DNA from 3 places in the Allobosea vaviloviae genome. Region 3 is predicted to be linked to each of the others. Evidence: predicted binding sites of a transcription regulator. Region 3 holds the regulator's gene; each other region holds the start of a gene.
The links. Region 3 encodes PhoB, which activates phosphate uptake and scavenging genes when phosphate is short. Its sites were predicted from a motif close to TGTCATNNANCTGTCAT; they were not measured.
Positions count from the first base shown of each region.

Region 1: pehA (phosphoric/sulfuric ester hydrolase PehA) is a predicted target of PhoB. The motif match lies at 959-975, and genes of this name have one in related genera.
Region 2: BHK69_RS23285 (alpha-D-ribose 1-methylphosphonate 5-triphosphate diphosphatase) is a predicted target of PhoB. The motif match lies at 871-887, and genes of this name have one in related genera.

Region 1 covers NZ_CP017147.1:4,111,664-4,113,924, reverse strand. The annotation lists gene BHK69_RS18780 (DUF3800 domain-containing protein) at 1-302, shown strand, start outside; partial or broken gene BHK69_RS31535 (IS3 family transposase) at 532-675, opposite strand; gene pehA (phosphoric/sulfuric ester hydrolase PehA) at 1,014-2,261, shown strand, end outside.
Region 2 covers NZ_CP017147.1:5,072,240-5,074,500, forward strand. The annotation lists gene BHK69_RS23285 (alpha-D-ribose 1-methylphosphonate 5-triphosphate diphosphatase) at 1-794, opposite strand, end outside; gene BHK69_RS23290 (Rdx family protein) at 1,055-1,348, shown strand; gene BHK69_RS23295 (TRAP transporter substrate-binding protein) at 1,420-2,261, opposite strand, start outside.
Region 3 covers NZ_CP017147.1:1,748,934-1,751,194, forward strand. The annotation lists gene pstB (phosphate ABC transporter ATP-binding protein PstB) at 1-39, shown strand, start outside; gene phoU (phosphate signaling complex protein PhoU) at 79-798, shown strand; gene phoB (phosphate regulon transcriptional regulator PhoB) at 973-1,671, shown strand; gene BHK69_RS08170 (TIGR03862 family flavoprotein) at 1,813-2,261, shown strand, end outside.

The DNA.
Region 1 (2,261 bases), 2.4 Mb from region 3:
ATCGGTCGATGAAGCTGCCAATCGCTGTGATTTCGACCGAGAGCGCGCGCAGCCACGAGAGCGCGTCGCTACAGGTCTGTGATCTCGTGGCAGGCATCATCGGCCGCTTCCGGCAAGACGAGCCCCCTGGGCCGATCCGGGAGTTCTACGAGGCAGCCATCGCTTCCGGCCTGGGTCGCATCTCGGTCTTCCCGGTGGAGCCCGGAACGGAGTTCGTCTCCGGAATGCCTGCCATCGCGCAGGGGCCCGATGCCATCGATCGGATCGTGATGGCCGTGAACCGGCCTCGCCGAGGCAAGTGAAGAAGCTGCCCCTCGCGGTTCGTGGATCCACCCGGTCCGCTTGTCGAGCTTGGAGTGCTTGTATTGCGCGGAGCGCTGCTCGGATGGACGTCGCCAAGGACAGGCAGATTCTGCACCCAAAGGCCTCCGAAGGCGAGCAAGCCACAAACGGAGCGAGCGCTCAGGTCGGATAGACCAGTGCCGCTTTAAGTAATGAAATACCTGCGTGAACACATCTTTGCGCGCGGCACCACCGGTAATACGTGAACGCCGTCGCGCCGATCGTTCGGATCGCTTCGGCCACGGGACGGCCTTGGGACAACAACACATCGACCTGTTGCAGCTTCACGACGATCTCTTCAGGCTTTTGCTTCTTCTTCGGTGTGCCTGACATCCGCCAAGGCTCAAATACCTACTTCAGGGGGACCATTTTTCAGGGTCAGATCACGAAGCCTTACTTGGGTTTTCTGTTCCGTTGCTACTCACCCCTCAAATTGGTCTTGGTCGAACATAGCCTTCGAGCAGGCCGATCCTGGTGCGAGCCGTGAATTCGGCCTTGACCTGCCCGGGTCCGCCGGGTGCGGGCGCGATCCGCAGCTTTTGCAGGCGCTCGGCCTCGGAGGGCGGCCGAATGAGACTGGCACAGTCTGTCGCGTGACACGGCACCCGGCCCGATGGTTCATCCAACCGTCATCCGCAGCCCATAGCCAGATCGGATTGGAGGAGCCTTGAATGAAACGTCGCAACGTTCTGCTCATCGTCGTCGATCAATGGCGCGCCGATTTCGTGCCGCATCTGCTGCGGGCGCGTGGGCAGGAGCCATTTCTCCGGACGCCCAATCTCGACCGGCTTTGCGCCGAGGGCGTCACCTTCGCCAACCACGTCACGGCCTGCGTGCCCTGCGGCCCGGCGCGCGCGAGCCTGCTGACCGGCCTCTATCTGATGAATCATCGCGCTGTGCAGAACACGGTGCCGCTCGACCAGCGCCATTTCAACCTGGGCAAGGCCCTGCGCGAGATCGGTTACGATCCAGCCTTGATCGGCTACACCACGACGACGCCCGATCCGCGTTCGACCGCCAAGCAGGATCCGCGCTTCCTCGTGCTCGGCGACCTGATGGATGGCTTCCGTTCCGTGGGCGCTTTCGAGCCGAACATGGACGGCTATTTCGGCTGGGTAGCCCAGAACGGTTTCGAGCTGCCGCCCAATCGCGAGGATATCTGGCTGCCCGAAGGCGAAGACGCGGTTCCGGGAGCAACCGAACGACCCGCGCGCATTCCCAAGGAACTCTCCGACTCGTCCTTCTTCACCGAGCGCGCACTGACCTATCTCAAGGGCCGCGCGGGCAAACCGTTCTTCCTGCATCTCGGCTATTACCGGCCACACCCACCCTTCGTTGCACCGGCGCCCTATCACGACATGTACCGGGCGCAGGACATGCCCGCGCCGATCCGCGCCGAGTCGCCCGAGGCCGAGGGCGCCCAGCACCCGCTGGTCAAATATTATGTCGATGCGATCGGGCGCGGCTCGTTCTTCCATGGCGCGGAAGGCTCGGGCGCAACGCTCGACGAGGCCGAGATTCGGCAGATGCGCGCAACCTATTGCGGCCTGATAAGCGAGATCGACGACTGCCTCGGTCAGGTCTTCGCCTATCTCGACGAGACCGGACAGTGGGACGACACGCTGGTCGTCTTCACCTCGGATCATGGCGAGCAGCTCGGCGACCATCACCTGCTTGGCAAAATAGGCTTCCATGACGAGAGCTTCCGCATTCCGCTCGTCGTCAAGGATCCAGCCGCAGCCGAAGGCCGTCGCGGCACGGTCGAGGAGGCATTCACAGAGAGCGTCGATGTGATGCCGACGATCCTTGATTGGCTCGGCGGCGAGGCGCCCCGCGCCTGCGATGGTCGCTCGGTGATGCCCTTCACCCAGGGTGTCCGCCCACCCGACTGGCGCACCGAACTGCATTACGAATACGAT
Region 2 (2,261 bases), 3.1 Mb from region 3:
ACGATCGCCTCGCCATGGGCGGCAGCCTCTCGCGCCGTCGCCACATCGATCGGGAATTCGGCGACGCGCACGCCGAGCGAGCGATACCAGGCCCGCATCTGCGGCGTCATGTCGTCATGCGACAAGGTCGGCACGCCAGCCTCGAGCGCCGCTTGCGCCAGCCGCGAGACCGAGCCCGCGACCTCATCGCGGCGGGAATAGACCGCCTCGGCCAGCATCATGAAATCGGCTGACGACAGCCCGGTGCGTTCGACCATCTTGGCGACCTTGGCCGGACGGACACCCTCCTTCATCAAGCCCTCGGTATGGTCGTTGAAGGCGAGCACGCCGACCCGACCCGTAGCGAGCCAGTCGAGAATCTCGGCTTCGGCATCGAGATTGAAGGTCTCGTGGCGCAGATGGAAACGCGTGTCCGCGCCGAGCTCGGGGGCCAGGCGCGCCATCGCCTCGATCAGCGAGCGCGCATTGTCGGCGCCGCGCAGGCCGGGCTCCCAGGACCAGGTCACGCCATGGAAGGCTGTCGTGATGCCGCTCGCCAGCATGGCGCGATCGGCGTCGCGCAAGGCGAGATCGATATCGAAGGAGACGCCGGGACGCGGCATGATGTGGCGCTCGAAGGCGTCGCCATGGCAATCGACGATGCCCGGCAGCACGAGCAGGCCGGAAGCGTCGAGCCGCAAGGCACCGGCAGGAGCAGGCGCGCCCGGCTCCGCGATCCTGCCGCCCGCGACGACGATATCGGCCTCGACCAGCTCCTCCAGCAGCGCCCTGCCACCTGCGATCACGATCGACATCTCATTCCTCTCGGCCAGCGCGACGAATCGGCGCGAACACCCTGCGAATGCAAATGCCTGCGAATGAAAGTGACGGATGACGATGCGATGACAACGAGACTCGGCCGGCAGCATGGCACGGTCACCGCTTGCCCCGCGCCTCATATGCCGGCAAGAGGCTTGTGTCGGCGAGAGGCTTGTGTCGGCGAGAGGCTTGCGCAAGAACCGCGCGCCCGGTTGGGCAACCGGTTCACCGCCAGACCGCTACGGAGCGAAAGCCAATGAGTGACGTGAAACCGCCGCGTATCGCCATCACCTACTGCACGCAGTGCAACTGGCTGCTGCGCTCGGCCTGGATGGCGCAGGAGCTGCTTCACACCTTCGGTCCCGATCTCGGCGAAGTCGCCTTGCGGCCGGGCAGCGGCGGCAGCTTCCAGATCCATTACGACGACACGCTGATCTGGGACCGCGTCGCCGATGACGGCTTTCCCGACGTCAAGGCGCTGAAGCAGCGCGTCCGCGACCGGCTCGACCCCAGCCGCGACCTCGGCCATCTCGACCGGGCCGCGCAGTAGAGCACTGCGCGAAAAACTGAGTACCGGTTTTCGCGTGAGCAACGTCCGCAGCTTTTAGAATCGATCACGCCTCACGCGCTCTTCGCTACCGCCTCGATCTTGTCGATGCCGCCGAGCTTGGGCGCAAACGAGGTCCAGACCTTGCGCGCGCCCTCCTCCCAGGCCGGCCGGTTCTGCGGCTGCACGACCTTGCCGCCTTCCGCCGCAGCCTTCGCCATCGAAGCCTCCTCGTCGGCGACGATCAGGTCGTCGAAATAGCCTGCCCCCTCGGCGGCAGCGGCCGACAGTGCCGCCTTGTCCGCGGCTGAAAGCCCCTTCCAGAACGCCGCCGAGACATAGATCACGCCCGAAGCCCAGATATGGCCGGTCTCGATCAGATAGGGCACAACCTCGTGCAGCTTGAAGCCGACATAGGCCGATTTGGTTAGGTCCATCGCATCGACCACGCCGGTCTTCAGCGCGTTATAGGTCTCCGGGATCGGGATCGGCGTCGGATAGGCGCCGAGCCCCGACCAGAGTTCCGTGTGCAGCGGGCTCTGGATCACGCGGATGCGCTTGCCTTTGATGCCTGCGGGCGTGGTGATCGGCTCCTTGGCCAGGAGATGGCGCGCGCCGTAATTGATGAAGCCGAGCACGACGAAGCCCTGCCCCTCGAACTTGCCCTTGAGCTCGTCGCCAAGCGGTCCCGCCAGCACGCGCTTGAGATGGCCCCGGTCGCGGAACAGGAAGGGCAGATCGAGGATCTGGCTGTCGGGAACCCAGCCCGACAAGGCAGAGATCGTCGAGAGCGAGGCCTGGACCGAACCCAGCCGGACACCCTCGGCGACCTCCTTCTCGCCGCCCAGCGCGGCATTGCCGACGATGCGCAGGTCGAAGCGGCCGGGCGCGGTCCGGTTCAGAATCTCGGCGATCT
Region 3 (2,261 bases):
AAGCAGACCCAGGACTATGTCACCGGCCGCTTCGGCTGACTGTCGAACCCTGTTTTCGCTTCCAGAGGATCCGCCGCGATGACCGACCATATCGTCCGCTCCTACGACGCCGAACTCGAGGCGCTGCGCCGCAGCCTCGCCGAGATGGGCGGCATGTCCGAGCGCATGCTCGGCGATTCCACCGTGGCGCTGGTGCGCCGCGACACCACGCTCGCCCAGAAGGTGATCAGCGCCGACCAGCGCCTCGACAACCTGCAGCGCGATGTCGAGGAGCGCGCGGTCCTGACCATCGCGCGGCGCCAGCCGCTGGCGAACGACCTGCGTGAATTGATCTCGGCGATCCGCATCGCTGCCGACATCGAGCGCGTCGGCGATCTCGCCAAGAACATCGCCAAGCGCGCGGTCGCGATCTCCGGCCAGTTCCAGCCGCCGCATCGCGCCGTGGTCGGGCTCGAGCATATGAGCCGCCTCGTCCAGGCCCAGCTCAAGGACGTGCTCGACGCCTATGCCGCGAGCAACGAACAGAAGGCCATGGAGGTCTGGCGCCGCGACGACGAGATCGACGCGCTCTACACCTCGCTCTTCCGGGAATTGCTGACCTATATGATGGAAGATCCGCGCAACATCACCTTCTGCACGCATCTCCTGTTCTGCGCCAAGAACGTCGAGCGCATCGGCGATCACACCACCAACATCGCCGAGACGATCCATTATCTCGTCACCGGCGAGTCGCTCGATCTCAACCGCCCGAAGCTCGACACCACCGACATCAATGTCGAGGCGGTGACGGGGAGCTGATGGAATGAACGCACCGGCACCTTTCCCGTCAGGGTCGTCCTCGGGCTTGTCCCGAGGATCATCCCGACCATCCACGTCTTCGCCGGTCGAGACCTGTGTTCAAGACATGGATGCTCGCCACAAGGGCGAGCATGACGGTGTGTGTCGGCTGAATGCCAAGAACGGAACCGAGACATGCCCGCACGCATCCTGATCGTCGAGGACGAGGAGCCGCTCACCCTGCTCCTGCGCTACAATCTCGAAGCCGAGGGCTTCGAGGTCGACAGCGTCGCGCGCGGCGACGATGCTGAACTGCATCTGCGCGACCACACGCCCGACCTCGTCCTGCTCGACTGGATGCTGCCGGGCCTGTCGGGCATCGAGCTCTGCCGCCGCCTGCGCACGCGCCGCGACACCGAGCGCGTGCCGATCATCATGCTCACCGCCCGCGGCGAGGAGACCGAGCGCGTGCGCGGCCTCGCCACCGGTGCTGACGACTACGTGGTCAAGCCGTTCTCGCTGCCTGAACTGATCGCGCGCATCCAGGCGCTGCTGCGCCGGGCGAAGCCTGGCCATGTCGCCGGGCTGCTCGCGGCCGGCGATCTCGAGCTCGACCGCACGACGCGCCGCGTCCGCCGCTCCGGCGCGGAATTGCATCTCGGCCCGACCGAATTCCGCCTGCTCGAATTCCTGATGCAGGCGCCTGGCCGGGTCTATTCCCGCGCACAACTCCTCGACGCCGTCTGGGGTCGCGACGTCTATATCGACGAGCGCACGGTCGACGTTCATGTCGGGCGCCTGCGCAAGGCGATCACGCCCGGTGACGCCAAGGACCCGCTGCGCACCGTGCGCGGCGCGGGCTACGCTTTCGACGAGACTTTCGCGCGGGGCTGAAAGCGCGCGTCATTCTCGGGTTTGACCCGAGAATCTCCAGCCGCATGAAGCGCCATTCGGTTCGGCATGAGATGCGCGGGTCAAGCCCGAGCATGGACGATCGCGCTTGACCCGCGCGCCCGCCGGCCCCAAGCCCTCCCGATGCAAAACAAATCCATCGCGATCATCGGCGCAGGCCCCTCCGGCCTGATCGCCGCCGAGCGGCTGTCCGCCGCCGGCCACGCCGTTACGGTCTATGACCGCATGCCCTCGCCGGCGCGTAAATTCCTGCTTGCCGGCCGCGGTGGGCTGAACCTGACCCATTCCGAACCGCTGGATCAGTTCCTGACGCGCTATCGCGGCGCGCAGGCCTGGCTCGAACCGGCGATCCGCGCCTTCCCGCCCCAGGCTTTGCGCGATTGGGCCGACGGTCTCGGCGCCGACAGCTTCATCGGCACGAGCGGGCGCGTCTTTCCCAAGGCGATGAAGGCCTCGCCTCTGCTGCGCGCCTGGCTGCGCCGGCTGGAAGGGCAAGGCGTGACATTCGCTCCGGGCAGGCTCTGGACCGGCTGGAGCGCCGATGGCGCGCTCGCCTTCCAGACCCGCGACGG